2 regions of the Brevibacterium sp. FAM 27836 genome follow, and region 1 is predicted to be linked to the other one. Evidence: predicted binding sites of a transcription regulator. Region 1 holds the regulator's gene; the other holds the start of a gene.
What was found. The regulator LexA, encoded in region 1, represses DNA repair genes until DNA is damaged. The targets are predictions, from matches to a motif close to TCGAACANNTGTTCGA.

Region 1 (14,574 bases):
AGGGTCAGCAGGATATGGCTCAAGCGGTCGCCTCGGCGGTCGACAAAGGCATCCACCTGCTCGTGCAGGCCGGCACCGGCACGGGCAAGTCCCTGGCCTACCTCGTGCCGGCGGCCGAATACGTCAATCGCACCGGCGGGAAGGTCGTCGTATCGACAGCGACCCTGGCGCTGCAGACGCAGATCATCCACCGTGACCTGCCGCGTCTGTTCAAAGCCGTGAAGAAGGACCTCGACCCGCTGCCGAGGGCCGCTCTGCTCAAGGGCCGACGGAACTATGTATGCAAGCACAAGCTCTCCGGCGGGTACCCCGACGAAGGCGAAGGAATGCTCTTCGACCTCGGTGCTGACGCCGAGGCGGGACGCAAACCGGCCGAACGCTCCGGCCTGGGCGAGGAGATCCAGAGGATCCGCACCTGGGAGAAGACCACAGACACCGGTGACCGTGATGACCTCATGCCCGGTGTCAGCGACCGCGCCTGGTCGCAGGTGTCCGTCAACGCCTTCGACTGCCTCGGATCGAACTGCCCCCTGTTCACCGAATGCTTCGCTGAGATCGCCCGGAACAAGGCCGCCGAGGCGGACATCGTCGTGACCAACCATGCGCTGCTGGCCATCGACGCCTTCGGCGAATCGAACGTGCTGCCCGAACACGATGTCATCATCATCGACGAGGCCCACGAGCTCAAGGACCGGGTGACCAACGCCCTGTCCGGGCAGATCAACACGAGCATGCTCTCGGCCGCGACGAGTTCGGTGCGCAAACACACCACCGTCCAGGACGGGGTCGTCTCCCTTCTCGACTCCGCTGCGGCGGCACTCGAACGCGCACAGTCCTCGGTGCCCGAAGGACTCATCCTCCATATGAGCGAAGCCCTCGGGCTGGCATTGACGCAGATCCGCGACTCCGCCCGACAGATCATCAACGACATCGGAGGCAAGACCGAAGACGCCGATGCCGGCCGGCAGATGGCCAAGGCCCGGTGTCAGGAGATCTTCGAACTCGCCGAACGCTTCTGCGATCCGGGCAAGAACGACGTCATCTGGCTCTCGCGGTCGACATTCCGGGAGAAGGAGACGACGAACCTCGTCGTCGCACCCCTGAGTGTGGCCGGGACCATGCGCTCGGGCATCTTCGAAGAGTCCACCGTCGTGGCCACCTCGGCGACTCTGTCCTTGGGCGGGAACTTCGACGCGGTCGCCGCATCCTTGGGACTCTTCGGCCCCGACGCCCCGAAATGGGACAGCCTCGACGTCGGCTCGCCCTTCGACTACGGCAGACAGGGCATCCTCTACGTCGCCTCCCACCTGCCCAAACCCGGACGCAGCGGCCTGAGCGACGAAGCGCTCACCGAACTCGAAGAGCTCGTCAGAGCCTCGAACGGCGGGGCACTGGGACTGTTCTCCTCTCGGGCGGCGGCCAATGCCGCAGCCGAACACCTGCGGGAGAAATTCGATTTTCCGATCCTGCTCCAAGGAGATGACGGCCTGCCCGCACTCGTCTCCCAATTCACCGCCGATGACCAGACCTGCCTGTTCGGCACCATGTCACTCTGGCAGGGAGTCGACGTGCCGGGCCGGACGAACCGGCTGGTCATCATCGACCGGCTGCCGTTCCCGCGCCCCGACGACCCGCTCATGCAGGCCCGCGCGCGGGATGCCGATCAGCGGGGTGTCAACGGCTTCATGGCCGTCTCCGCCACACATGCCGCGCTGCGTCTGGCACAGGGAGCGGGTCGGCTCATCCGCTCGACCAAGGACAGGGGAGTGGTGGCCGTGCTCGATTCGCGGCTGCGTTCGGCCCGGTACTCCGGCTTCCTCGTCAACTCGATGCCGCGGATGTGGCCGACGACGAACGCTCAGCTCGTGCGCACGAGCCTGGCCCGCCTCGCCGAGTCCGAAACGGAATGACTAGGCACTGCGCCTCGACGACCGATCGCTCCGCCTGAATGGCAGAACGCCTGCGACCGATCCGGTCGCAGGCGTTCTGTGTTCGAGCGTTGAGTGCCGGGGCCGCCGGCAGTGTGCTCAGAGGCGGCGGATGACAGCGACGACGAGCCCCATGATCTGGGCGTAGGTGCCGTCGATCGGCTCATAGTTCTCGTTCTGCGGCATCAGCCACTGCTCACCCGCCTTGCGCTTGAGCGTCTTCACGGTCGCCTCGCCGTCGAGCAGCGCCGCAACGATCTGGCCGTTGTCCGCGGTGTGCTGCTTGCGCACGACCACCCAGTCGTCGTGGCAGATGGCGGCTTCGATCATCGAATCGCCGACGACCTTGAGCAGGAACATCTCACCGGAGCCGACGACCTGCGTCGGCAGCGAGAAGATGTCATCGACTTCCTGTTCGGCGAGGATCGGGCCACCGGCGGCGATCCGTCCGACGACCGGCACCTGCACGGTGTTGTTGGCAAGCTCTTCGAACTTCGCCCGCTCCGCCTCTTCCTCTTCGAACGGATTGACGACCTCGATGGCGCGCGGGCGCTTCGGATCGCGGCGGACATAACCGAGACGTTCGAGCTGGGAGAGCTGGTGGGCCACGCTCGAGAGCGAAGCGAGTCCGGCGGCCTTGCCGATCTCGCGCATGCTCGGCGGGTAGCCGTTGGTCACGACAGCGCGTTCGATGGTTTCGAGCACGAGACGCTGACGTGGGGTGAGGCGGAAGTCGTCTTCGCCGGTCGAACCCTCAGGGATCTGAATCTCGTCGTCATCGCTGCGAGCGGCAGCGATCTCACTGGCAACATCTTCGTTGCGAGGCCGGCCTCTGCCTCGTTTGTTCTGAACCATTGCTCGTTCCCCTTCGTTCTATTCCCTGCCGCTGGACGCCGTGATCTCCGCTTCGAAGATTCTCGTGTCAGTGCCGGCTGAGATGGTTCTGACAGATCAATCAACAACGCTGGTTCCCTCTCATTGTCGCATAGATGTTCGAGTTGGACTGGACATTTGTTCGATTGGCATGTTGAATAGAACAGACGTTCTACCGATTGCTGGTGGAATCGTACGAATGAAAGAGGTAATGCGATGTCTGCACAGAACACCGGGCTGCGCCTGACCACTCGTGGACGCCAGGCGGTTCGCCTTCTCCGGACCCTGCTCATTGCTCTCGTCGTCATCGGCGGAGCGCTCCTCCTCGCCACCCAGTCGTTCTCGGCCGCAGCGGTCGCCGAACCGGAATCCGAGAGCATCGGCATCGAAGCCGACGCGGTCGTCGTCGGTGAAGGCGAGTCGCTGTGGACCGTGGCCTCGAGCCTCGGACTTGATCGCGATACCCGCGATGTCGTGGCCGATATCGTCGACATCAACCATCTGACGACTCCGACCGTCCACCCTGGCCAGACCCTCGACGTCCCCGTCCGCTGAGGGCCGGCCGGGTGAGACCGGCAGCCGCGCAGCGTGGCAACGTGCGAGGTCGCCGGGGAGCTGCTTTCGGCCGCATCGGGCCGGAGCTCCGATGTCGGATCTCGAGGCTCGACCCGCCGCCGGAGCGGTGGGAGTCTCTCGGTAGACTGATCGCGTGGGAAACATCGAATCTTTGCCAGTGCGTGCCGACCTCGTCGGGCTCAAGCCCTACGGGGCTCCGCACCTCGACGTGCCGGTCCAGCTCAACGTCAATGAGAACGCCTATCCGCTCCCGGACGTCGTCGTCGACAGCATGCGTGCCGCCGTCAACAATCACTTCTCCGGGCTCAACCGCTACCCGGACCGGGAATTCACTGCGCTGCGCGAACACCTCGTCACCTATCTCAACGGTGTCAACGAACGCGCAGGAGACACAGTCGCACTCGAACCCGGCATGATCTGGGCAGCCAACGGTTCGAACGAAGTCCTCAGCCACATCGTCCAGGCCTTCGGCGGCCCGGGCCGCACCGTCCTCGGCTTCACCCCGTCCTACTCCATGCATCCGCTCATCACGACCGGGACCGGAGCCGAATGGAGGCACGTCGACCGCAGGGACGACTTCACCCTCGACGCTGAGACCGTCGCCGCCGAGGTCGCACGGGTCGACCCCGATATCGTCTTCCTCTGCACCCCGAACAACCCGACAGGCACCTCGATCGGCCTCGACGTCATCGACGCCGCCTACGAGAACTGTTCGGGCATCGTCATCGTCGATGAGGCCTACGCGGAATTCTCCCGCCCGGCCGCATCCTCGGCGATGACCCTGCTCGACGGCCGTCCGCGCCTCGTCGTGTCCCGCACCATGAGCAAGGCCTTCGCCTGTGCCGGGCTGCGCTTGGGCTATGCCATCGCCGCCCCCGAACTCATCGACACCCTCCGCCTTGTCCGTCTGCCCTACCACCTGTCCGAGGTCACACAGGTCCTTGCCTGCACCGCCCTCGAACACGCCGACGTGCTGCTCGGCAACGTCGACCGGCTCATCGACTCCCGCAACCGCATGTCGGAGCATCTCGCTGAAGTCGGCTTCACCGTCCACGACAGCGATTCGAACTTCGTGCTCTTCGGCAACATCTCCTCACCGGCACGACTGTGGCAGGAGCTGCTCGACCGCGGCGTGCTCATCCGCGACATCGGCATCGCCGGCCACGCCCGCGTCAACGCCGGCACCGAGGATGAGACCGACGCGTTCCTTCGCGCCATCGATGAGATCCTCGCCGAGTCCCCGGACATCCTCGCCGAACGACCGACGTCTCCGCCCAGCTCAACGGCTCCCAGCGCGGCTCCCTCCGGCTCAGCTCCGTCATCCTCCGCCCCGACGAAAGGCACACCATGAGGCAGGCCCAGAACTCACGCACCACCTCCGAGTCCACGGTGTCCGTGTCCGTCGACCTCGACGGCACCGGCACCTCGAACATCTCGACCAGCGTGCCGTTCTTCGACCATATGCTCACCGCCCTGGCGAAGCACTCGATGATCGACCTCGACGTGACTGCCACCGGCGACACCCATATCGATGTCCACCACACCGTCGAAGACACGTCGATCGTGCTCGGCCAGACTCTGCGTGAAGCCCTCGGCGACAAGATCGGCATCCGTCGCTACGGCTTCGCCGCGGTTCCACTCGACGAAGCCCTGGCCCAGTGTGTCGTCGACGTCTCCGGTCGCCCCTACTTCGTCCACGCAGGCGAACCCGACGGTCAGCAGTACCACCTCATCGGCGGTCACTTCACCGGTTCGATGACCTCCCACTCGCTCGAATCCATCGCCTTCCACGGCGGACTGACCGTCCACCTCGACCTCGTGCGCGGTCGCGATCCGCACCACATCGTCGAAGCCCAGTTCAAGGCCTTCGCCCGTGCCCTGCGCGAAGCCGTGGAAGAAGACCCCCGCAGCAATTCCGTTCCCAGCACCAAGGGAGTCCTGTGAGCACGACCGTTCTCGTGACCCCCTTCGGGGTCGCCCAGCAGCTGGCCGCAGCCTGCGTGCTGTCGAACATCCACGGCACCATCGTTCCGATCGGGGAGTTCACCGGAATCGTCCTCGCCGACACCGATGTGCAGGCCGGCAACGAGGCGGCTGCCGCGATCTCGAAGCTCGCGGGCAAACATGAGGTCCTCCTCCTCGTCCGCAGTGAAGAGCAGATCGATGCCGGACATTACCGTCACGGCAACCGCGAATCCGATGTTCCCGCCGGGCTGGCTCTGAAGAACCTGCCCGATGTGCTCGAAGGTCTCCTGCTCGAAACCGTCGCCGCCGAAGACGTCGACGGCAATATCCCGACGAGTTCGATGACGAAGCTGCAGGCCAGCGCCGCCACCATGACGCCGGGACGTGCCGCGGTGGCCCGCACCGCGCTGCTGTGGATCGTCGCCGCGGTCCTCGCCGGTCTCGTCGCTGCCTTCGGCGTCGCATTGGGCCTCGGCGGCAACACCGTCGCCTGGGTCGTCGCCGTCTTCGGTGCCATCGTCCTCGGATTCTCCCTGTGGCGGATCTGGTCGGTGCTGAGCAAGGGCGCAAAGCGATGACGACGGTCGCGGTCCTCGACTACGGCGCCGGAAACGTCCGCTCCGCTGTGCGCGCGGCCGCTGCCGCCGGCGCCGAGGTGACACTGACGGCCGACCACGACGTCATCAACGACTCCGATGGTCTCCTCGTCCCCGGCGTCGGTGCCTTCTCCGCCGTCATGACGGGACTGCAGAACGTCGGGGGAGGCGAACTCATCCGGACCCGCCATGCACAGGGCCGTCCGCTGCTGGGCATCTGCGTGGGCCTGCAGGTGTTCTTCGCCCGAGGCGAGGAACACGGCGTGCAGACCGACGGCATCGGCCTGTGGCCGGGAGCCGTCACCGGCCTCAAGGCCCCGGTCGTTCCTCACATGGGCTGGTCGCAGGTCTCCGCGCCGGAGGACTCGCAGATGTTCGCCGGCATCCGCGAGGAGCGCTTCTACTTCGTCCACTCCTATGCCGCGACCCAGCCGCCTCCCGACACCAAGGTGACCACGGCCCGACACGGCAGCGACTTCATCGCCGCCGTCGAAGACGACACCACCTGGGCGGCCCAATTCCATCCGGAGAAATCCGCCGAAGCGGGAGCGCAGCTGCTGCGCAACTGGATCGGCACGTTCTCGTAGAGCCCCGCTCAGTTCCTGACCGAGCGCACCGACTAGCATTGCCCGAAACCCCTGGCACCCTTCGCAGAAAGGTCACAATGACAGAGACCCCGAACAAGCTCGTCCTCCTTCCCGCAGTCGACGTCGCCGACGGCAAAGCCGTCCGGCTCGTCCAGGGTGAAGCCGGCACCGAAACCGACTACGGTTCACCCATCGACGCGGCTCAGGACTTCGAGAGCAGGGGAGCCGAGTGGATCCACCTCGTCGACCTCGATGCCGCCTTCGGCCGCGGTTCGAACTCGGACCTGCTCAACCAGGTCGTCAAGGCCGTGGGGATCAAGGTCGAACTCTCCGGCGGAATCCGCGACACCGAAAGCCTCGAGCGCGCACTCGACACCGGCGCCGAACGCGTGAACATCGGCACCGCGGCACTGGAGAACCCGGAGTGGACGGCTGAGATGATCTCCCGCTTCGGCGACCAGGTCGCCATCGGACTCGACGTCCGCGGCACGACGCTGGCCGCCCGCGGCTGGACGCAGGACGGCGGAGACCTCTACGAAGTTCTGGAGACCCTCGAAGCGGCCGGCTGCTCTCGCTACGTCGTCACCGATGTCCGCAAGGACGGCACCCTGCAGGGCCCCAACGTCGAACTGCTCAAGTCCCTGGCCGAGAAGACCGAGACCCCGATCGTCGCCTCCGGCGGTGTCTCCAGCCTCGACGATCTGCGTGCCCTGCGTGAGCTCGTGCCCTTCGGCGTCGACTCGGCGATCGTGGGAAAGGCACTCTACGCCGGCAAGTTCACTCTGGAAGAGGCCCTCGACGTCGCAGGACGGTGAGCCGGTGAGCACACACTCGCACGGTCCAGAGGACTCCCATCAGCCCACGGACTCGGCCGGACAGGCCTGGGCCGGGCGGGAGCTCAAACCCAACCCGTTCTCCGGGGACTCCGGACTGGCCGACACCGCACTGCTGGAAGCGTTGAACCAGGTCGCACAAACGCCCCTGGAACCCGCCGCACACCAGCAGGTCGTCACGGCACTGTCCGGGGCCCGGCTCTACGCCCCGATCGTGCCGATGGTCGTCGACCAGGAGGTCGGAGAGAACGGGCTCATGGCCGACAACTCTTCGGAGATGGCGATGGTCCGTCTTCAGGCCGAGGACGGACGCGAGTGCACGCCCGGCTTCTCCGGCATTCCGCCGCTGACCGCCTGGCACCCGGATGCGCGTCCCGTGCCGATCGAATCCGAACGGCTCGTGCTCGGTGCGATCGAGGCCGAATCCCAGCTCGTCGTCCTCGACCCGGGAGCCGAGCCCTCGTTCCTGCTGCGCCGGCCGTCCATGTTCGCCTTCGTCCAGTCCCAGCCCTGGACCCCGTCCTGGGCCGACGCCGAGGTGGCCCGGCGTCTGCGTGCCATCGCCGAGTCGTTTCCGTGGCTGGCTCGGCTGGGCGTCAGCCCCGGCAGCAACTCCGTCCACTTCGCAGGACCGGAGCTCGGCATCACCCTCGGCGTCGAATCCGAGGTGCCGCAGGAAGAGGTGCGCCGGTTCCAGGAGACCGTCGCCGCCGATGAGGAGCTCGTCGCGAAGATCGACTCCCTCGCCATCCGCATCATCGAAGCCTGAGACTCACCGAACCCCGGCATCGACGAGACCCCGACGGACACCGGATCATGCGGTGCCGCCTCGGCGGATTCGGACATGACGGGATCGGAAATGACGGAATCGGGTGTGCCACAACGGCAAGACACCTATGCTTACAGCCATGAGTGGAATCCGTGATCTCAATCACCCGACCGCACCGGACGAGAGCTACCTCGACCAGATGGCCCACCAGACCCGGATTCGGGCCGAAGCGGCCGCCGACTGGGACTCGGACTTCGCCGGTGCCCCGGAGACGAGCCGCACCGGAATCGCCGCAGGCCTCGAGGCCGCACAGAGCGAGCTGAAGGACCTGCTCCACACGATCCATACGCTGGCCGAGACCGCCTTCGTCGAATTCGAATCCGTCGCCGCAATCGCCTCGGTACTGGACAAGCACGGCATCGACGTCGAGACGGGACTGTACGGGGTCGAGACGACGCTGCGGGCCACGACCGGTTCCGGGCAGGGTCGGACCATTGCGATCCTCGCCGAATACGACGCCCTGCCCGAGATCGGACACGCCTGCGGACACAACATCATCGCCACCGCGGGAGTCGGCGCCTTCCTCGCACTCCACGCACTGTATGAGAAGGATCCCGAGGCTGTGCCGGGCACCGTCGTGCTGCTGGGCACCCCGGCAGAAGAGGGGCACTCGGGCAAGGAGGTCATGGCCCGGGCCGGTGCCTTCGACGGTCTCGATGCGGCGATCATGGTCCACGGCTACGGTTACGACTGCGCCGACCAGGTGTGGTTGGGACGGCGACTGCTCACCGTCACCTACTCCGGCATCGCAGCCCACGCCTCGGCGCAGCCGTTCATGGGCCGCAACGCCCTCGACGCGGCGAACCTCTTCTACCAGGGACTCGGCCTGCTGCGGCAGCAGATGCCCCCGATCTCGCGCCTGCACGCCGTGATCACCGACGGCGGCACCCGACCGTCGATCATCACCGAGGCCGCCACGGTCCAGTGCTACGTCCGGTCGAAGTTCCCAGAAACGCTCAAGGAGCTCTCGGACCGGGTCGAAGACGCCGCGCAGGGTGCTGCACTGATGACCGGCACCGGAGTCGACGTCGCCTGGGACGAACACCCGCCGTCGCTGCCCGTGCGCGCGAACTCGGCGCTGACCCGACGTTGGGCAGAGCACGAACAGGCCCGCGGGCGGTCTCCGCTTCCCCGCGGTGTCCTCGACGAGTCGATCGCCGCATCCACAGACTTCGGCAACGTCTCCTACCGGATCCCCGGCATTCACCCGCTCATCAAGACCGCCGACGCCGAGGTGGCCCTGCACACCCGTGAATTCGCCGAAGCCGCGAAGACCCCGGCCGCAGAGTCAGCAGCGAGCGACGCGGCCTATGGACTGGCGTGTACGGCCCTGGACTTCCTCGTCGACGATGCCCTGGCCGCCGAAGTCGCCGAAGAGTTCGCTCGAGACGGGGGAGCCATCGACGTCGAGAACTACTTCGCCTGATCGCCTGAGGACTCTGACCACCGCAAGAAAGAGAGCATCCATGTCAACGACGACACAGGGCAAGGTCGGCATCGGGCAGCGACTGCTGGACTGGGTCGAGAACGTCGGCAACAAGCTGCCGGAGCCCTTCACCCTCTTCCTCGGTCTGTTCATCATCACCGGGCTGGTCTCGACGGCGATGGCGATGGCCGGGGTCTCGGTCACCATCCCCGGCGATGACGAGACCATCGCGATCAAAGGACTGTTCACCGGTGAGGGACTGTCGTGGCTGACGACGACGATGGGGGAGAACTACCTCGGATTCCCGCCGCTGGCCACCGTGCTGCCGATCCTCTTGGCCGTCGGTGTCGCTGAGAAGTCGGGAATGCTCGCCGCGGCCGTGCGCATCGCCTTCGGCAGGAGTCCACGCTGGCTGCTGCCCTACGCCGTCGGGTTCGTCGGAGTCACCGGGTCGATCATGTCCGACTCTGCGTTCATCATCATCCCGCCCTTGGCCGCGCTCGTGTTCAAAGCCGCCGGTCGCCACCCGATGGCCGGGCTCATCGGCGGATTCGCCGCCACCGGTGCCGGATATTCGACGTCGATCGTGCCGACGAGCCTCGATGCGCTGTTCGCCGGCATCACCACCTCGGTGATGGACACCCTGCCGAACACCGACTTCACGGCCGTCAACCCCGTGTCGAACTACTACTTCAACATCGCGTCGTCGATCGTGCTGGCCATCGTCGCCGGATTCATCATCGACCGTCTCATCGAACCGAACATGATCCGCCGAGGCGTCCCCCGCGAATACGCGAATGCAGGAGCTCAGGGGCTGGCGAAAGAGTATCGAGCGGACAACCCGTACGGCGAATCCGGGAGCGCAGGCGGTGGCGAAGCCGAGGACGAAGAGTCCGAGATCAGGGCCGAACTCGAACCGCAGGAGAAGCGGGGTCTGATCTGGGCTGTTCTCGCAGCGCTGCTGCTGACCGCGCTGATCCTGTTCTCCGTGCTCATCCCGAACTCGCCGTGGCGCAACGAGGACGGCGGATTCCTGCCGGAGTCACCGCTGCTGTCATCGATCGTGTTCATCGTCTTCGCCTACTTCATGCTCATGGGAGTCGTCTACGGATTCGCCGTGCGCACCGTGCGGTCGATGAACGATCTGGTGAGGATGATGAGTCAGTCGATTATCGACATGATGTCATTCCTCATCCTTGCGTTCATCCTCGGCCAGTTCATCGCTCTGTTCAATTGGACGGGCATCGGTTCGTGGATCGCTGTGGCCGGTGCCTCGGGGCTCGAGGCGATCGGGCTGACAGGGTTTGCCGCGGTCATCGGCTTCATGCTCCTGGCCAGCGTGCTCAACCTGTTCATCATCTCCGGCTCATCCATGTGGACTCTCATGGCCGCGGTGTTCGTGCCCCTGTTCACCCTGCTCGGATACGAACCCGCGTTCATCCAGGCCGGCTTCCGCGTCGGAGATTCAGCCACTCAGGTCATCACCCCGCTCAACCCGTACATGATCGTCCTCCTCGGCCTCGTCCGCCGCTACGAGCCGAGCGCGGGGCTGGGCACCGTGATCTCGCGAATGTTCCCATTCGTCATCCCGTTCTGGCTCGCGTGGGCTGCGCTGTTGGCCATCTGGTACTTCTTCGACCTGCCGCTGGGACCGGGCAATGGGATCTTCCTCAACTAGGGCGCACCGGGTAGTGCTCACAGCATCTGCCGCACGCCGTCGCGCCAATCGGTGATCGGGACCGCGTCGGCCAAGGTGCCCGGTTCGATGACGCAGGGTTCGTACCAGATGGGGGCCAGCTGGTTGAGCTCATAGAAGGAGCGTTCGAACGCACCGACGGCCCTGGTCACCCAGCGCGGCACCGGGACCGGACGCTTGTGCTTCTGCCCCAGAACGTCCGCGGTGAAATCAGCGATCTCAGTGAGAGTCGGATTCGAGGCCGGTGCGATGCGCAGCTGATGCGTCCCCGCGGGGACGGTCGTCAGATCCTCTGCCGCCTGGATCATTGCGGCCGCGTGATCGGCGATGACGGTGATTCCATGAGGGACATCTGTCCGTGCCGGGACCAGGGCGCGGCGCCCCTTGGAGATCGGCTCGGTGATGCACATCCGCACGACCGATGACCACTTCTCTGCGGTTCTGCCGAGCAGATCCCCGGCGATGACACTGGCAGACGTCGCAGAATGAGCGGAGCGAGCCTCGAGGAGCCGCTGCCGGATTCGGCCTTTGTCTTCGACAGGAGCGAAGGGTGAGGTCTCGGTGATCGGTCGGGTGAGGCCGGTGAAGGCGTATACCGATTCGGGGAAGACGACGGGGATGCTCAGTTCGGCGGCGGTGTCGAGGACCGCCTGATCCAGCCGCGGGAGGACCTGTTCCCATTTCCGGCTGTCATAGGGGGCATGAGCGCAGGCGAAGATCACATCGACGCCCTCCGCAGCCTGAGCCAGCTGCGAACGGTCCGTGGCGTCGGCCCTGATATGCGCGGGAGCGGGACTGGGTGCCGGTGCCCCAACGGTCACGGCCTGCTGTGCACGGCCACCCGAGCGCGTGGCGATGCGCACGGTGACCCCTGAGCCGATGAGTTGGGCGGCGATCTCCGAACCGATCTGGCCGTTGCCGATGACGAGTGCTTGCTTCATGACGGGTCCTTTCCGATGACCTCGAATCAAATTGAGAGAGCGGTGATCTCGAAAAATCAGCGTAGACCTCAAGGCGGTTCAATTCAAGAGCAGTGCTCACAATTGTTATCTCTGTTCTCGGATCGTAGAGTGGATCCATGACTGAGACGACCCCACGCCAGCGCGCTCGCGTCGAGACCGAAGCGCAGATCACACGCATCGGCAACCGGATGATCGACGAAGACGGGGTCGACGGCCTGTCTCTGAGGGCGATCGCCCGCGAGCTCGGTGTCGTCTCGAGCGCGGTCTACCGCTATGTGAAGAGCCGCGATGAGCTGCTGACGATCCTCATCCGTGACGCTTTCACCCAGATCGCCGACACCGTCGATGAGGCTCTGGCAGAGCAGCGGAACGTGGAGACTCTGGCGCTGTCGATGCTCGCCTGGGCGCGGAGGTATCCGAACCGCTGGGCGCTCATCTACGGCACTCCGATCGCCGACTATGAGGCCCCACGGGAAGAGACCGTGGTGCCGGGAACACGAATCATGGTCGCCCTGGCATCCCTGGTGGCGGAATCCCGCAATGATTTCGAGGTTGCCAGCCGGGCCGGACAGGTGCAGGGCACCTCGGGTGTCGAAGTGCGGAAACCGAGCGCGACGCTCAAGCCGCTGCGACAAGGGTTCGAAGAGCTCGGGCTCGGCTACGACGATTCCGTCATTCTGGAGACCGTCACGATCTGGGTCGGCATCGTCGGGCTCATCAATGCCTTGCGGTTCGGTCAGTTCGGGCCGGGATTCGATGACGTCGAAGACAACCTCATGTCCGCGGTGGTCGGCCGCCTCGGCGAGTGAGGATGCGACAGCGGCCCCCGATCGATGATCGAGGGCCGCTGGATCAGCTATTGGCGGGGGAGTGGGGTCAGCGGACGGGGCCGGTGAACTTCTCTCCGGGGCCTTCGCCGGGGGCGTCGGGAATCTCCGAGGCCTCACGGAAGGCCAGCTGCAGACTGCGCAGTCCATCGCGCAGCGGGCGGGCGTGGTGATCGCCGATCACCGTGGCGGCGCCGGTGATGAAGCCGGCCAGCGCCGTGATGAGCTTACGGGCCTCATCGAGGTCCTTGAGGTCGGACCCGGGGCCGTCCGGTCCGTCTTCGGCGAGGCCGCACTTGATGGCGGCGGCGGACATGAGATGGACGGCGCTGGAGGTGATGACCTCGACGGCGGGAACCTCGGCGATATCGCGGGTGACTTCGGCGACCGCCTCGGCGGGAACGGATTCTTCAGAACTCATGCCATAAGCTTGACATATAAATCAACGCGGCGATCACACCAGGGTCTCGATGTGCGAAGAGTCATGAAGCGTAGTACACTGGTAGCTGGTGCGAAGCGGAGTCTGACTCCCACCTTGATCGCGAAGAGCGATCGGGTCCAAAGATCTCTCCCGCGGACGACTGTCCGCATGGGTTGCAGATCGAGGTGTATTCACCGAAGACGTACGGTTGACCGTACTGCTCGTGTGTGCAGGCTCCCTTGGCATGTGTCAACGGGAGCCTTTTTCGTTGCCACGACCACATTTGAGCAAAAGGAGTGAACACATCAGCGAGACGCGCATCAATGACCGGATTCGGGTTCCCGAGGTCCGGTTGGTCGGACCCAATGGTGAACAGGTCGGTATCGTTGCCATTCGCAAGGCACTCGATCTCGCCCGTGAGGCGGATCTCGATCTCGTCGAGGTAGCCCCGCAGGCGAAGCCACCCGTAGCCAAGCTCATGGACTACGGAAAATTCAAGTACGAATCTGCTCAGAAGGCCAGGGAAGCCCGGAAGAACCAGGCGAACACTGCGCTGAAGGAGATCCGCTTCCGTCTCAAGATCGACGAACACGATTACGAGACGAAGAAGGGCCACGTCACCCGCTTCCTCGAAGGCGGCGACAAGGTCAAGGTCATGATCATGTTCCGCGGACGTGAGCAGTCCCGCCCGGAAATGGGCATCAAGCTGCTCAACCGCTTGGCCGAAGATGTGTCGGACCTCGGCACCGTCGAATCCTCCCCGCGAGTCGACGGACGCAACATGGTGATGGTCATCGCCCCGCACAAATCAAAGTCTGACGCCAAGGCGGAGGCTCGCAAGGCATCGGCAGGTGCCAAGGGCAAGTCCGCTGAGGTGAAGTCCCGTCGCGATCGGGTTGCTGCAGAGAAGAACTCAGCTCAACCCGAGGCGTGAGCAAACAGGTAACGTCGCGTTCCAGGCCCCCTGGTCTGTGCGTGTGAAGTAGTTGCCGGCGGCCACCGCCGACAACGAATTGCAAAGGAGAACGGCACTATGCCGAAGCAGAAGACGAACA
Region 2 (14,574 bases), 1.7 Mb from region 1:
CGGACGCAGCCGCTGGTGGGTCGGCTGGGTCACGGGGATCGCCTTCACCTGCCTCATCGAAGGCACGCAGGCGACCCTGCTCTCGCCCACCCGCTTCGCCACGATCAGCGACCTCGTGACGAACAGCCTCGGTGCCGGGATCGGCGCGCTGCTCGGGCTCATCGTCATGACCATCTGGCCGCCGAGGTGGGACGACGAACCCATCGATCACGAGGTCCGTTGAGGACGTTCCAACCCCATCGTTCACGAGATCCGTTGACCGCTCTCCAAGGATTCGGCCGTATGTTGGACGGTGATGACAGATCGTGATCAGCGCACCGTCGGTGCGCCGCTGGCCCTTCTCGTTCTCTACACCCTCTTCATCGCCGCCATCACGCTGACCCCGCAGCAGATGGGCACCGGCCCGGACACCCTCATCGGGTACGCACTCGACCTCTTCGCCGCTCACCGGGAGACGGCCTGGCTGACCTACGAACGGGTCGAGAAGCTCGGCAATGTGGCGATGATCATTCCCTTCGGCTTCCTTGCCGCCCTGCATTTCGGGCGCAGCCGCTGGTGGTTCGGGTTCCTCTTCGGTGCGGGCTTCAGCGCCGCCATCGAGATCTTCCAGGGCACCGTGCTCACGCAGACCCGGTTCGCCACGCTCAGCGACCTCGTCACGAACACGATCGGCGCGGGCATCGGCGCGCTCCTCGGCCTGTGCTGCATGGCCGTATGGCCGAAGCGGAGGGCGCGAAGTGATTCAGGCCGGGAGCTCGCGGCCGTCTAGGGAGTATGCCGGATATCGGATCTCCCCCAGTCGTTCTCCGGATTCTCAGCCGTTCTCCGGAGCCTCGAGGGCCGCGATGCACAGACCGAGCGCCTCGGTGACCATCGTCCGCGTCTCTTCGTCGAGTGGCGAGACCATCCGGTCCGAGATCGCCTCGACTCGCGACGCCGCCCGGTCGAGCAGCCTTTCGCCCGCCGGGGTGAGACGCGTGGGCAGGACACGACCGGAGTCGGCCTTCACCGGGCGGGTGACGAGTTCGCGGTCCTGCATTCCGCGCAGAAGAGTGTTCATCGTCTGCCGGGTGACGAAGGCGCCGCGGGCAAGCTCGGAATTCGACGCTCCCGGCCGCCTGCGCAGCTGCTCGAGGCAGTTGTACTGCGGCGTGGTCAGCCCCAGCGGTCGCAGCGTCTCGTCCATCCGAGACCGCAGCGCCGTCTGCAGGTGCTTGAGCTGATAGCCGAGGTGGGATTCGAGCGCCACCGGTGCCGCATCGTTCGTCCGCCCATCAGTGTCCGTCTCCACATCGTGACTCTCTGAACCTTGACCCATGTAAGTATTCTGACATACATTTGCTGATGTCAGGATGCTGACATTTAACGAATAAAGAGTTCCGTCAAGCGGCGGGGTGCCGAAAGAGCAGGGAGAACGTCATGAATGCGTCAGCCAGCACTGAGTCAGCCAATGCGGAGTCAGTCAGAGCAGGGTCGGCCGGCACGGGGTCGGTCGGCACAGTGAGCGGTCCGGACTTCATCGCCGTGCAGGTGCGCGATGTCGAAGCGGCCGCCGGGTTCTACGAATCGAAGCTCGGACTCACTCGCGCCCCATCCGCACCTCCCGGAGCGGTCGTGTTCACCACCTCGCCGATCCCCTTCGCGGTGCGCGAACCGCTGCCCGGCGTCGATCTCGATTCCGGGGACCGTCCGGGGAACGGGGTAGCGTTGTGGCTGAGATGTGAAGATGCGCGCGCTCTCCATGACTCCCTCGCCGAGGCAGGGGTCGAGATCCTCCGCGCGCCGGCCCCCAGCCCCTTCGGTCTCACCTTCACGATCGCCGACCTCGACGGCTACGCGGTGACGTTCCACGACGCAGGGTGAGGGCAGCTCGCCCGTGTGCGCCGAGAGTCCGATCAGGCCTCGTCGGCAAGGTCCGCCGACGAGGTCTGTGAGTATCGCGGCCACCAGCAGTACACCCGGTCGGCGTATTCGCGGTATTCGTCGCCGAAGCGCTCATACAGGTCGGCCTCCTCGTGGGGGCGGATGAGCCAGTTCCACAGCAGCGAGCCGACGAGTGCGTAGACGACGACGAGCCATGAGCCGATGAGCACACCCATCGACACGCCTTGGACGATGCCCGCGATGGCCATCGGGTTGCGGACGAAGGAGTAGGGTCCGCGGGTGACCAGGTGGTTGGCCATCTGTCCGGGCAATGGGGTTCCGGAGCCGAAGTTCGCGATCGCGCGGGCCGACCACACTCCGATGACGCTGGAGAACGCGAGCAGAGCGAAGCCGAGGACGGCCACCAGGATCGGGAACTTGTAGGCGAGGCCCCATCGGTCCTCGAAGCTGTTGATGATCAGGGGGATGATGACGAGGAAGACGCTCCAGAAGATGACGACCTGGATCGTGGTGCGCACGAGCAGGTGGGAGCGCACGCGGGTGTGCGAACTGTGGAAGGCGAAGGGGCCGATGAGGAGCTTCTCGGACGGGATGCGGCCGTAGAGCATGAGGGCGCCGGCGAGCACGCTGCCGAGCGCGGCGAGGATCATGAGTACGGCACCGAGTCCCGCCTCGGTGGTGGCGGTCGCGTAGATGATCATGCCGAGGGCGACGAGCACACTCCAGCCCGTGGCGATCCACACGGCCCAGCGGAAGTTGAGCGCGGCCAGGGCCGAGCCGATGACGAAGAGCGGGATGTCGACGATGGCGATGATCAGCGGGTCGATTCCGCCCAGCGTCGCCGTCTGCACGGCGGGGATCGTCGCGGTGCCCAGCCACCACGCGGCCCCCGCGAGGGCCTGGAGCGCGAAGTACATGCGACCGTGGAAGATGCGCAGCCGCTTCTTCGGTTTGTTCACCTCGGTGACATGGCGGTTCATGCGATCACCGTCCCGCGGAAGCACACGGTCGTGGCGCCGCCGACCCAGATCTCATCGTCGTCTCGGGTGATCGAGATGACCCCGGCGCGGCCGAGCGCGGTGCCCTGAGTGGCCGTATAGGAGTCCGGGGCGAGGCCGGCGCCGATGAGCCACTGCGCGACGGAAGCATTGAGGCTGCCGGTGACGGGGTCTTCGGCGACGCCGACGCCGGGGACGAAGGCGCGGATCTCATATTCGTGCGCCGAGGCGGCCGGATGGGAGCCGAGGACACCGAGCTTGGCATCGGGGACCGCCGAGAAGTCGGGGGACAGAGCGAGCACCTGTTCGGCGCTGCGCAGCCGCACGGCCGCCCAGCCGGGGCCGTTGTCGACCCACTGATGATCGAGGATGTTGCCGCGATCGACGCCGAGGGCCGCTGCGATCTGCGCCACGTACGCTTCGTCGAGCTCACCGGTGCGCAGGCGTTCGGGAGCGGCGAAGGCGAGGGTGGGGCCGCCTCGGCGAATGTCGACGAGTCCGGCACCGCATTCCTGGACGATTCGGCCCTCCTGCTTGGGTGTGCCTCCGGCGTCGAGCCAGGCCGCGGCCGAACCGAGGGTGGGGTGGCCGGCGAAGGGCAGTTCCCGGTGCGGAGTGAAGATCCGCAGGCGGTAGTCGGCGGCGGGGTCCGTGGGGGAGAGGACGAAAGTGGTCTCGGACAGGTTCGTCCAATTGGCGATCCGCGCCATCTGCTCGTCATCGAGGTCATCGGACTCGAGAATGACGGCAACGGGATTGCCGCGGTAGGCAACTGCGGAGAAGACGTCGACCTGGGCGAATGGGCGGTTCTGGGACAATGACACTCCTTCGGAGACGTGGCGCACGCAGCGAACGGGGGATCGTGCGGCCACTTCTCTCAGTGTAGAGGCCCGGGGCGAGTCCACGGACCGCCGCACCCTGGCACGGGCGCGTCGGTTCCACTATGTGGCGCCCGTCGGTCCGCAGGTCGCCACCTCGGTGCCGGTCCGCCGGTCGCCACCTCGGTGTCGGTGCCGGTGCGCGGTCGACGGGACTGGGCGCGCGATTGCATAATGAGGCATGGTCAAAGGTGCTTCAGCAGGGGGCCGACCGCCCCACATCGGTGTGATCGGCGGCGGGTTCATGGGGCGCGTCCACAGTCGGGCAGCGCGTGCGGCCGGGGCCGTGCTCGACACCGTCGCCACGTCCGGGCCCACCGGCAGCGCCCGGGCGGCTGCCGAACTCGGGTTCGCGGATTCCGCATCTGTCGACGAACTCATCGACCGGTCTCTCGACATCGTCCACGTGTGCACTCCCAACGATGTCCACGCCGAACAGTCGCTGCGGGCGCTCGATGCCGGTTCCGCGATCATCTGCGAGAAGCCGTTGGCGACCGATTCGCCATCTGCCCGGGCCGTGCTCGCTCGCGCCGAGGAGCAGGGACTGGCCGGGACCGTCCCCTTCGTCTACCGCTTCCATCCGATGGTCCGCGAGGCTCGTGCCCGCTTTCGCGCCGGTGGAGCCGGCCGGCTGCTCACCGTCGACGCCGGGTATCTGCAGGACTGGCTGCTCGGCGCCGACGATGAGAACTGGCGCGTCGAATCGGCCCGCGGCGGACCCTCACGTGCGTTCGCGGACATCGGCTCCCACCTCGTCGACCTCATCGAGTTCATCGTCGACGACCGCATCTCGTCCCTGGTGGCGACGACACGGACCGTCCACCCTCGCCGAGGCGGGGCCTCCGTGGCGACGGAAGACACCGTGGCCGTCACCGCCGAATTCGCTGGTGGAGCCATCGGCACGCTGCTCGTGTCCCAGTTGGCACCGGGACGGAAGAATTCGCTCACCGTCGAGATCGCCGGCACCGAGGCGAGCCTCCGGTTCGACCAGGAGCAGCCGGAACGTCTGTGGTGGGGACGCCGAGACGAGAGTCGCCTCCTTGTCCGTGATCCCGAAACGATGCACGCCGATGCCGCGAGACTGTGTGCGGTCCCGGCCGGCCACGCGCAGGGATATCAGGACGCCTTCAACTCCTTCGTCGCCGACTCCTACTCGTACTTCGCCGGCGGTGATCCGGAGGGACTGCCCACACTCCGCGACGGAGTCCGCGCGGTGCTCGTGACAGAAGCGGTCCTGAAATCGGTGTCGACCCGAGCCTGGGTCGACGTCGAAGCGGTGTGAGGGTCGTTCGTTCCCGGGCCGCCACTGCGGTTGAACCCGGGCCATCACTGCGGTTGAGTGAGACCTGAGGACGTCACCGCGGTTGAGTGAGACCTGAGGACGTCGCACAGGCTCGATTCGTAGACTGAGCCGCTATGGACTTCAAGCAGGCAACGGCGACGTGGTGGGACGCGATCACCTCGGGATTCGGGCGCCAGGACGGACTCGAGCTCGACGTGGTCGGGCTCGTCCTCGTCATCGGACTGCCCCTCCTCGTGACGCTGACCCCGGGCATCTGGCGCTTCTTCGGTCTTTTCGTCACCTTCGTCCACGAACTCGGCCACGCATTTGCCGCCCTCACCACCGGACGCGTGGTGAAGGGGATCTCGCTGAATTTCGATCATTCGGGGCAGATGAACTCCTTCGGCCGAGTCGGCTTCTCAGCCACCTGGGCGGGGTTCTGGGGATATCCGGCACCGGGCGTTCTCGGTCTCGTCCTCATCACCTCGGCGGTCTTCGGGTGGGCCCCGCTGGCGCTGTCGGTGGGGGCGTTGATTCTGCTCGTGGCGCTCCTCTTCATCCGGAACTTCGCGGGTGCGATCATCGCCGTGATCACCGCGATCGCGGCCCAGCTCGTCGTCGTAGTCCTGCCGCTCGAATGGATCGCTGTCTTCGTCGCCGCGCTCGGCACCGCGCTGACGGTCGGTTCGCTCAGGGACCTCGTCAAGATCATCCGCGTCCATACCCGCCGCCGACGCGTGCAGCAGTCCGATGCCTATATCCTCGCCCAGGATTCGCGACTGCCGGCCGGTGCCTGGCTGACTCTGTTCGCGCTGGTCATCATCGTGTGCGCGCTCGCCTCCGCGCGCATTCTGTACACGGCGGTATCGATCGGGTCGCTGTGACCTGACGGACCGGTCGCTCGGGTCGCTGCGGTTGACCATGTGCGCGGCATGGGGCCGTGTTCTCATGTCCGTGGCGGATGGCAGAATCGAACCATGGCAGCTCACCCGAAATTCTCCGCCGTTCTCTTCGACTGCGATGGGGTCCTCGTCGACTCCGAAAGCATCACCAACGGTGTTCTGCATGCCATGCTCGTCGAACTCGGCTGGCAGCTGACCGCCGAGGAGTGCATCGCCCGGTTCGTCGGGAAGATGCTCCGCGACGAGGCCGACATCATCGAGGAACACACCGGATTCCGGATCGACGATGAGTGGATGACTGAATTCCGTCGGCGCCGCAACGCGGGGCTCGAGGCCTCACTCCAAGCGATCCCGGGAGTCGTGGAAACGGTGCACCGCCTCGCTGAGTCCTATCCGAACAGGATCGCGTGCGCATCGGGCGCAGACCGTCCGAAGATCGAACTTCAGCTGCGGAAGGTCGGACTCTTCGATGCGTTCGGCGGCCGGATCTTCTCCGGCATGGAGCAGCCGAACTCGAAGCCGTCCCCCGACGTCTACCTCGCGGCTGCCGAATCCTTGGGCATCGACCCCGCCGAGGCTGCCGTGATCGAAGATTCGCCCACCGGAGTGATGGCCGGTGTTGCGGCAGGATCCCGTGTGCTCGGGTTCTGCCCGGATTCGCCGGTCCATCACAGCGTCGATACGCTGCTGGCCGTCGGAGCGGCCGAGACGTTCGCAACGATGGGCGATCTGCCGGGCCTGCTCCTGGAGTAGCCGCGAGGACGCCGCAGGAGCATGACCCAACGGCTGAAGGGGCAAGGGCTGAGCCTCGTGTCCGCTTTCGAGAAGTGTCGGGTTCAGCGCCGTTTGTCTTCGAACAAACGTCTGCAAATAGCAATCAAAAATAGATCACTTCGGTTTGTAATCGAATTGTGACATTCATTGATCTGGTTCTGAAGTAGAATAGAGCCAAGGCATTCACATCGACGTGAAGGGCGGCGAGACCGATGAAGGATCCCCAGGATCCGAGCAACGACGGTCTTGAGCCTGCCTCAAACGATTCTTCGAACGAGTCCTCGAGTGACCCTTCGATCGAAGGCTCCAATGGCTCCTCCATTGAGCCGTCTTCCCTAACGGCCCCGTCTTCCCCTCCGCCGCTGGTCGGCCCCGAATCACCGCGTCGCCTCGATGTCGACCCTGACTCGCCCATGGCCGTGGTTGCGAGCATCGCACGACTGAGCACCGGAGCACGCATCGCAGAACTCCAGGCCGTCGCCGGTCTCTTCCTCGCCGAGGTCGTCGATCGGCTCCGCTATGCTCCCGAGGGCGAGATCTACCACCACGCCACCTTCACCGAGACGGTGGACCGCTTCATCACTGCCCGCGACGGGGAGCCGAAAGACGCACCCTCCGAGCCCGACGGTGATGAGCCAGAAAGCGACGAGTCCGACAACGCTGAGGCGCACGGCGTCGATCCCAGCGCCGTCGGCAACGTCGAGTCCGACAGTGCTGGGTCCGGAAACGTCGAGAGCGACGGTGCGGAGCCAGACGACGCTGAGGCGACCGAAGTCGAGCCCACCGCGGCTGCCTCGCCGAAGCAGCTTCCGAATTTCCCGAAGTTCCAGCTCTACCGGTCGTTCAATTCGTGGGCGCACGAATTCGCCGCAAAAGAAGAAGTCGCCGAACTGACTGCAGTCCTCGGCGCGACGATCGAGGGTGCATACAACGAGATCACGAACGCTCTCACTCTGGTCTTCGGACTGCCGAAGTTCCTCGACCGCTGCCTCAACGGAGAGTTCACTATCGAGCATGTGCTCGTCGCGGCACGGGCCGTGAAGGACGTCGAGTTCGAGTACGTCCCGCGTCTCGACACCTACCTCGGACAGCGTCGCGCCGACATCACCATCGAAACCTTCAGGAAGTCCCTGAACCTCAAGATAGCGTCTCTCGTTCCGGTCGAGGATCGTCTCGAAGTCGCGGCGAGGCGTCGTCGTGTGGACATCACGACCTACGCCGACGGAACCGCTTCGGTGATGCTGTCGGGCCCTGCCGTGGAACTGCAGGCTTTCTTCCTGCGCATCGAGGCGTTCGCGCGCGCCATCCGCAACGGAAACATCTCCGCGTTCACCGATCAGGATGTGTCCGGAATCGATGTCGGCGAGCAGGACAGCATCGCCGCCCTGATGTTCGACATCGCCACGCGAGCGACCCCGCAGATGGTCATCGCCGTGACAGCTCATGACACAACGACCGGAGAGACCTCCACGAAAGAGGTCGCTCTCGACTCCATCGAGACCGGCGACCGCAAAGCCCCCATCTCGGCCGGCGCGGTCGACCGCGCAGCTCGGGCGGCCACACAGGAAGCCGAAGAATCGGCAGGAGCCGGCGTCGAGGTGAGGTCGATCATCAAACTCGCCATGCCCACCCACGGACAATGGGTGCGTGAGCAGGCGAAGATGATGGTGACGGTTCCCTATCTCACCGCAGTCGGCCGCTCGGGGCTTCCGGGAATGTTTTCGGACGGTGCTCCCGTGCCCGCCGATGCTGCGAAAGCTCTGGCCGGCGACAGTCCCACCTGGCATCGGATACTCACCGACCCGGCGACCGGCACCCCGATCGACGCGCGCTCGAAGAGCTACTACATCCCGGCGGATGTCCGCGCTCCGCTGACCGGGAAGTGGCAGTCATGTTCTGTGCCGGGGTGCACCCGTCGCGCCGAGACCTCGGAAATCGACCACATCATCCCGTTCGACCACGACGATCCCGTACGAGGCGGCCAGACGACGTTCGACAATCTCCACCCACTGTGTCGGACTCATCATCAGCTCAAGACCGACCGCAAGTTCTCCATCCGCACGACCGCAGCTGGGGCCGTGGAGTATGCCTTCGCTCATGATGTCGTCACGACAATTCACCCGCCGGATAACCCGATCAACGCCGAGCACGCATGGCAGGTGGAGAACTATGACCAATTGCCGGACCGGCTGGCGGTCGACGAAGAGCCCGCCCCCGAAGCAGGGGACCGGTGCGACTTCGACGACCTGTCCGGCTTCGGTGGCTGGGCGGGTGGCGGTAGGGTCACCCCGTTCGAGGCTGACTCTGCCTGCACCGCGCGCACAGGTTCCCCGCCCAGCACTGATACCCCGCGCACGGGCGCCCCGCCCGGCACGGACACCTCGCGCAAGGACACCTCGCTCAGTATGGACAGCCCGCTCAGCACGGGCGCAGGGGATGAGTGGGCCGACCGCACGGACGGCGGCGAGGGATCGGTCCTGCGTTACACCTCGGAGACCGGCACTGCTTCGGAGACCGACACTGGGGCGACCGCCGGCGGAGACCGGCGAAGTTCGAAGGCTCGCCGGTCACGGGAAGCGCAGGAGTCGATCTGGACCGTGAGCTGGGATCCGGAGAACCCGCCGCCGTTCTGACCCACCCCGCGCTGTTACGACCGACCCCGCGCCGAGGTTCTGGCAGGGACAGGGATCAGCCCTTGTCTTCCTCCTCGATCAGCCGACGCACGTCATCCTGAGTCTTGACCTCGCCCTTCTTCGCCGCCTCGATGACCTTCTCGTGCTGTGCATCGGTGACGACCGGAATCTCTTCACCGTTGCAATCGACGATCTTGCCGTCCTTGACGGTGTCGCCCTCGGTGAGGATGGCCTCGTTGTCGATCAGCCGCTGCAGCTCCTCCTGGCGGATGACCCGTCCGGTGCCCGCCACGAAGACCGACCGATCCGTTCGATCCTTCGACTTCACACCGATGTGGTTGAAGACGAGGTTGAGCAGCACCGCCATGAGCGTCGCCGAGGAGATTCCCGAGTGCAGGATGATGCCGACCCACGAGGGGAAGGAAGTGTAGAAATCGGGCTCGACGACCGGGATGATTCCGAAGGCCAGGGACACTGCGACGATGATCATATTGAGGTTGCCCTCATAATCGACCTTCGCGAGAGTGCGGATGCCTGAAGCGGCGACCGTGCCGAAGAGGACGATGCCAGCGCCGCCGAGCACCGGGGTCGGCACCGCCGCGACAACTCCGCCCATCACCGGCAACAGGCCGAGGATGACGAGGATGGCACCACCGGCGGTGACCACGAAACGCGACTTCACACCGGTGATCGCCACCAGCCCGACATTCTGAGCGAACGCCGACTGAGTGAAGGAGTTGAAGACCGGCGACACCGCCGAAGACAGCATGTCGGCACGCAGACCCGAGGCGATGCGCTTCGAGTCGACCTTGGTCCGCACGATCTCGCCGACCGCGATGATATCCGCGGTCGTCTCGGCGAACGTGACGATGACGACGATGAACATCGAGATGATCGCGGCGGCCGAAAATGTTGGCATACCAAACGCGAAAGGCTGCGGGAAGGCAAAGATTCCGCGATCGAGCACGTGTGAGAAGTCGGCCCACCCGAAGATGAGGCAGCCGATGGTGCCGAGAACGATCGCCAACAGGATCGACAGGCGCGAGACCATCGCCACCGGGATGCGGCTGAGGACGAGCACGATGGCCAAGGTGACCACTGCGATGAGGATATTGCGCATGCTGCCGTAATCGGCGGCCTCCGCGTCACCGCCCATCGCCCAGCCCGCGGCCACGGGCATGAGCGACAGACCGATCGTCGTGATGACCGTGCCGGTCACCACCGGCGGGAAGAACTTCACGATGAGCGCGAAGGCGGGTGCGACGACGAGGCCGATCACCGAGGCGACCAGGACCGAACCGAACACCGCGGGCAGACCGTCGCCACCCGCGAGGATCGACGTCATCGTGGCCACACCGGCGAACGAAACGCCCTGGACCAGCGGCAGCTGGGAGCCGAAGAAGGGCACGCCCACCGACTGCAGGATCGTCGCCAGACCGCCCATGAACAGGCACGAAGCGATGAGCACGCTGATGCCGTTGCCATCGAGGCCGGCGGCGTTTCCGATGATGAGCGGAACAGCGATGATTCCGCCGTACATGGTCAGCACATGCTGCAGGCCGTAGGCGAAGGAGCTGCCGACCGGAAGCCGTTCGTCCTCGGGACGATGCGACTGGGATTTGGCCGCCGATGCGCGGCCATTCTTAGGTGAGTGTTGGGATACCGACATCTATCTCTCCGTTGAGTTGTCCTCGAACGCTTACTGCTCCGCCCCGCGCCGAACCGATTGGTATTCCAGTTTCTGGACGGCAAGGTCGGTGTGGAGCTCCACTGTGACCGAGGAATCGGTTTCAGAATTCCGAAGTGCGAAACAAGATTTCCTTATCGCAAAACTCTAAAGGAATACCATTCGACGCGCAATACGTTTTCGTGACGTGCGGCACATGCTAGAGTCTCGCTCGTCGGTGTATTCGTCAAACGGCAACCTACTGATCGTTCGCTCAGTTCGGTGGCTCCGGATCATCGTACAGGCGAGTCGAACGGTCCGCACAGCCGGGTCGTTCGGACTCTCTGCACGATCGGGTCACAGCGCTGATGCGTCTGATCGTGGGTTCGGACGGCGCAGATGAACCGTGAGATCGGTATCTGCGGGCCAGTGATCGAGAGATCGGAGGGCCGAGACATCGGACGGCGGAGCAGCAGACGCCGGAAAACCTGAGCTGGTGGCGTCGACCCCCAGCGTTGTCGTCACTCATCACGGGCCATGCAGTGAGAACCGCAGGCCGAGCTTCGAGCTCCGAAAGGCGACGACATGACAGGCGATATGACACACGACATGACAGGCAGCGAGCGCGCGAACGCCGGTGGCCACACCGGAGACCCGACAGCGCGACTGTGGCTGCGCGATCCCTTGGCCGTCCACCTCGGTGCCGGTGTCGATCCTGATCGAGCGGCCCGCGGCATCGTCATCGACCGGTCCACGGGCACCATCGTCGAACTCGTGCCCGCCGGTGGGGAGCCGAGCGGTGGTGAGCCCAGCGATGCGGCTGGCTTCCGCGGCGAGGTCATCGACGCCTCCGCACACGTCATCACACCCGGGCTCATCAACACCCACCACCACTTCTACCAAACGCTGACCCGCGCCTGGGCGCCCGTGGCGGATCTGCCCCTCTTCGGATGGCTGCAGAACCTCTATCCGGTGTGGGCCCGGCTGACCCCGCGCGCCCTCGAACTCGCCACGACCGTGGCCATGGCAGAGCTCCTCGAATCCGGATGCACGACCGCCGCCGACCACCACTACCTGTTCCCGACGGGCATGGACGACGCCATCGACGTCCAAGTCGACGTCGTCCGCAGGCTCGGCATGCGCGCCATGCTCACCCGCGGCTCGATGTCACGGGGGGAGAAGGACGGCGGACTGCCGCCGCAGCAGACCGTCCAAGACGCCGAGGTGATCCTCGCCGACTCCCGCCGCCTCGTCGAGAGCTACCACGAACGCGGCGACGGAGCGCAGATCCAGATCGCCTTCGCCCCCTGCTCCCCGTTCTCCGTGACCACCGAACTCATGCGCGAGTCCGCGACTCTGGCCGCCGAACTCGACGTCCGCCTCCACACCCATCTGGCCGAGACCATCGACGAAGAGGACTTCTGCCGCGAGACCTTCGGCATGCGCACCGTCGACTACCTCGAATCCGTGGGCTGGCTCGGCGATCGGGCCTGGCTGGCCCACGGAGTGCACTTCGACGAGGAGGAGATCCGCCGCCTCGGCGCCGCCGGGGCTTCCGTCGCCCACTGCCCGACCTCGAACATGCGCCTGGCCTCGGGCATCGCCCGCGCCGTCGAACTCGAAGACGCCGGCGTCAACGTCGGCCTCGGCGTCGACGGATCCGCCTCGAACGATGCCTCGAACCTCATCCGCGAAGTCCGGCAGGCCCTCTACGTCCAACGTCTGCGCTACGGCACCGAGGCGGTCACCTGCGACCGGGCCCTCGACTGGGCGACGAAGGGCTCGGCTGCTGCGCTCGGTCGCGGAGACATCGGGACCATCGAGGTGGGCAGGCGGGCCGATCTCGCGATGTTCCGCCTCGACGGGCTGGCGTTCTCCGGATCTCACGACCCGATCCCCGCGCTCGTCCTCTGCGGAGCGGAGAAGGCCGACCGGGTGATGGTCGACGGCCGGTGGCGAGTCATCGACGGCAACGCCATCGGCGCCGACGGGGTCGAACTCGACAAAGCGGCCCTCATCGCCGCACATCGGCAGGAAGCGCACCGCCTCGTGGCGGGCTGATCTGTCAGGTGGCGGCCGCCTCGGCGATCAGTCCTCGGGTCTGCGGAACACCTCGCGCAGGTGATCGCCGGTGAGGAAGTCGCCGACGCCGATCATGACGAGGCTGAACACGATCTGCTCGGTGATCATCCACACCGGATAGAGGCCGGGGATCGCGGCCATGACGAGGGTGATGACGGGGAAGATCTGCGTGAACAGGCGCAGCCGCTGATAGCCCCAGTAGAGGCCCTTCGTCGCTCGCCAGAAGAAGTAGAACAGCGTCGCGGTCATGCCGAGGACGACGACGGTGCGCATCCACACGGCGAAGGGCACCGGCTCGCCGGCACGGGCGATGATGATCGCATAGACCACGGCACCGAAGCCGAGGGCGAGCTCGAACGCGAGCAGCCAGGTGATCCAGGAGAAGGCGCGTTTCGTCTTCGGCTGCTCGAGGCCCTCGGGCGCCACGACGATGCCCGCCTTGCTGCCTCCGGCGATGCGATCGATCTTCGAGAATACGTTCTCCATAGCCATGCGCTCAGGCTAACCCGACGGATGCCCTGCGATGCGCCGATTCGAGCGTCGAGAGGGTGTGAGGACAAACATCAATCGAAAGTTGGATTCCGAGTTCAATCCTGCGGGTCAGGAAACCGCGCCCGCGAATTGATGAAGTGGAAGCATGAAGAAGATATTCAACGCAGCATTCACGTACATGATCATCGGAGTCCTCGCCGGACTGTTCTACCGCGAGTTCACCAAGGCCAACGACTTCCCCGAAGGCGAGTTCACCCAGCTCGCCGTCGTCCACACTCACCTGCTCACACTCGGGTTCATCGTCCTCCTCATCGTCCTCGCCCTGGACAAGGTGTTCGGTCTGTCGGGATCGAAGCTCTTCTCATGGTTCTTCGTCACCTACAACATCGGCGTCGTGCTCACCGCGGGCATGATGGTCTGGCACGGATCGCTGACCGTCCTCGGCGAAGAATCCAACGCTATGATCGCCGGCATCGCGGGACTCGGCCACATCGCGCTGTCCGTCAGCCTCGTCCTGTTCTTCCTCTCTCTGCGCAAGAAGGTCGTCGCCGACACGGCCGCGATCGGACACGCAGACACGGCGGCGATCGCGAACTGAGCCGATCCTCGCCCGTGCTGAGTGGGTGACAATGGTGCCATGAGCACTGTGAGGATCCTCGTCATCGAACACGAACACGGCACCGGACCCGAACGTTTCGGACGGTGGCTGGAAGACGCCGGCGCCGAGGTGGTCGTGACCCGGCCGTACCTCGGCGAGGTGATCCCCGCGGTCGGCTCCTTCGATGCCCTCATCGTCCTCGGCGGATCCGCCGGACCGCTCGAAGACGCTGAGAACCCGTGGTTCCCCGAGGTCAGGCGACTGCTGGAGCGCTCGATCGGCGGGGAGTTCCCGAGTCTGAACATCTGCCTCGGCGGGGAGATGCTCGCCGTCGCCGGTCGTGCCCCCATCACTCGGCGGGCGCACCCGCAGATCGGGATCTACG

Region 2: a site for LexA is predicted at 6,976-6,991, ahead of ACSE4D_RS07925 (HNH endonuclease signature motif containing protein). Genes of this name have one in related genera too.

Annotation. Positions count from the first base shown of each region.
Region 1 covers NZ_CP195711.1:3,410,286-3,424,859, forward strand. Annotated here, with positions in the region: gene ACSE4D_RS15295 (ATP-dependent DNA helicase) at 1-1,910, shown strand, start outside; gene lexA (transcriptional repressor LexA) at 2,028-2,783, opposite strand; gene ACSE4D_RS15305 (LysM peptidoglycan-binding domain-containing protein) at 3,018-3,356, shown strand; gene ACSE4D_RS15310 (histidinol-phosphate transaminase) at 3,511-4,728, shown strand; gene hisB (imidazoleglycerol-phosphate dehydratase HisB) at 4,725-5,321, shown strand; gene ACSE4D_RS15320 (hypothetical protein) at 5,318-5,920, shown strand; gene hisH (imidazole glycerol phosphate synthase subunit HisH) at 5,917-6,525, shown strand; gene priA (bifunctional 1-(5-phosphoribosyl)-5-((5-phosphoribosylamino)methylideneamino)imidazole-4-carboxamide isomerase/phosphoribosylanthranilate isomerase PriA) at 6,603-7,340, shown strand; gene ACSE4D_RS15335 (SseB family protein) at 7,345-8,127, shown strand; gene ACSE4D_RS15340 (M20 family metallopeptidase) at 8,267-9,613, shown strand; gene ACSE4D_RS15345 (AbgT family transporter) at 9,654-11,291, shown strand; gene ACSE4D_RS15350 (NAD(P)H-binding protein) at 11,309-12,250, opposite strand; gene ACSE4D_RS15355 (TetR/AcrR family transcriptional regulator) at 12,388-13,080, shown strand; gene ACSE4D_RS15360 (DUF1844 domain-containing protein) at 13,148-13,519, opposite strand; gene infC (translation initiation factor IF-3) at 13,803-14,453, shown strand; gene rpmI (50S ribosomal protein L35) at 14,553-14,574, shown strand, end outside.
Region 2 covers NZ_CP195711.1:1,747,453-1,762,026, reverse strand. Annotated here, with positions in the region: gene ACSE4D_RS07970 (VanZ family protein) at 1-223, shown strand, start outside; gene ACSE4D_RS07965 (VanZ family protein) at 296-769, shown strand; gene ACSE4D_RS07960 (MarR family winged helix-turn-helix transcriptional regulator) at 815-1,291, opposite strand; gene ACSE4D_RS07955 (VOC family protein) at 1,420-1,863, shown strand; gene ACSE4D_RS07950 (methyltransferase family protein) at 1,896-2,864, opposite strand; gene ACSE4D_RS07945 (PhzF family phenazine biosynthesis protein) at 2,861-3,700, opposite strand; gene ACSE4D_RS07940 (Gfo/Idh/MocA family protein) at 3,942-5,042, shown strand; gene ACSE4D_RS07935 (M50 family metallopeptidase) at 5,177-5,926, shown strand; gene ACSE4D_RS07930 (HAD family hydrolase) at 6,020-6,697, shown strand; gene ACSE4D_RS07925 (HNH endonuclease signature motif containing protein) at 7,132-9,351, shown strand; gene ACSE4D_RS07920 (nucleobase:cation symporter-2 family protein) at 9,407-11,020, opposite strand; gene ACSE4D_RS07915 (8-oxoguanine deaminase) at 11,627-13,078, shown strand; gene ACSE4D_RS07910 (hypothetical protein) at 13,106-13,591, opposite strand; gene ACSE4D_RS07905 (DUF2871 domain-containing protein) at 13,737-14,189, shown strand; gene ACSE4D_RS07900 (type 1 glutamine amidotransferase) at 14,229-14,574, shown strand, end outside.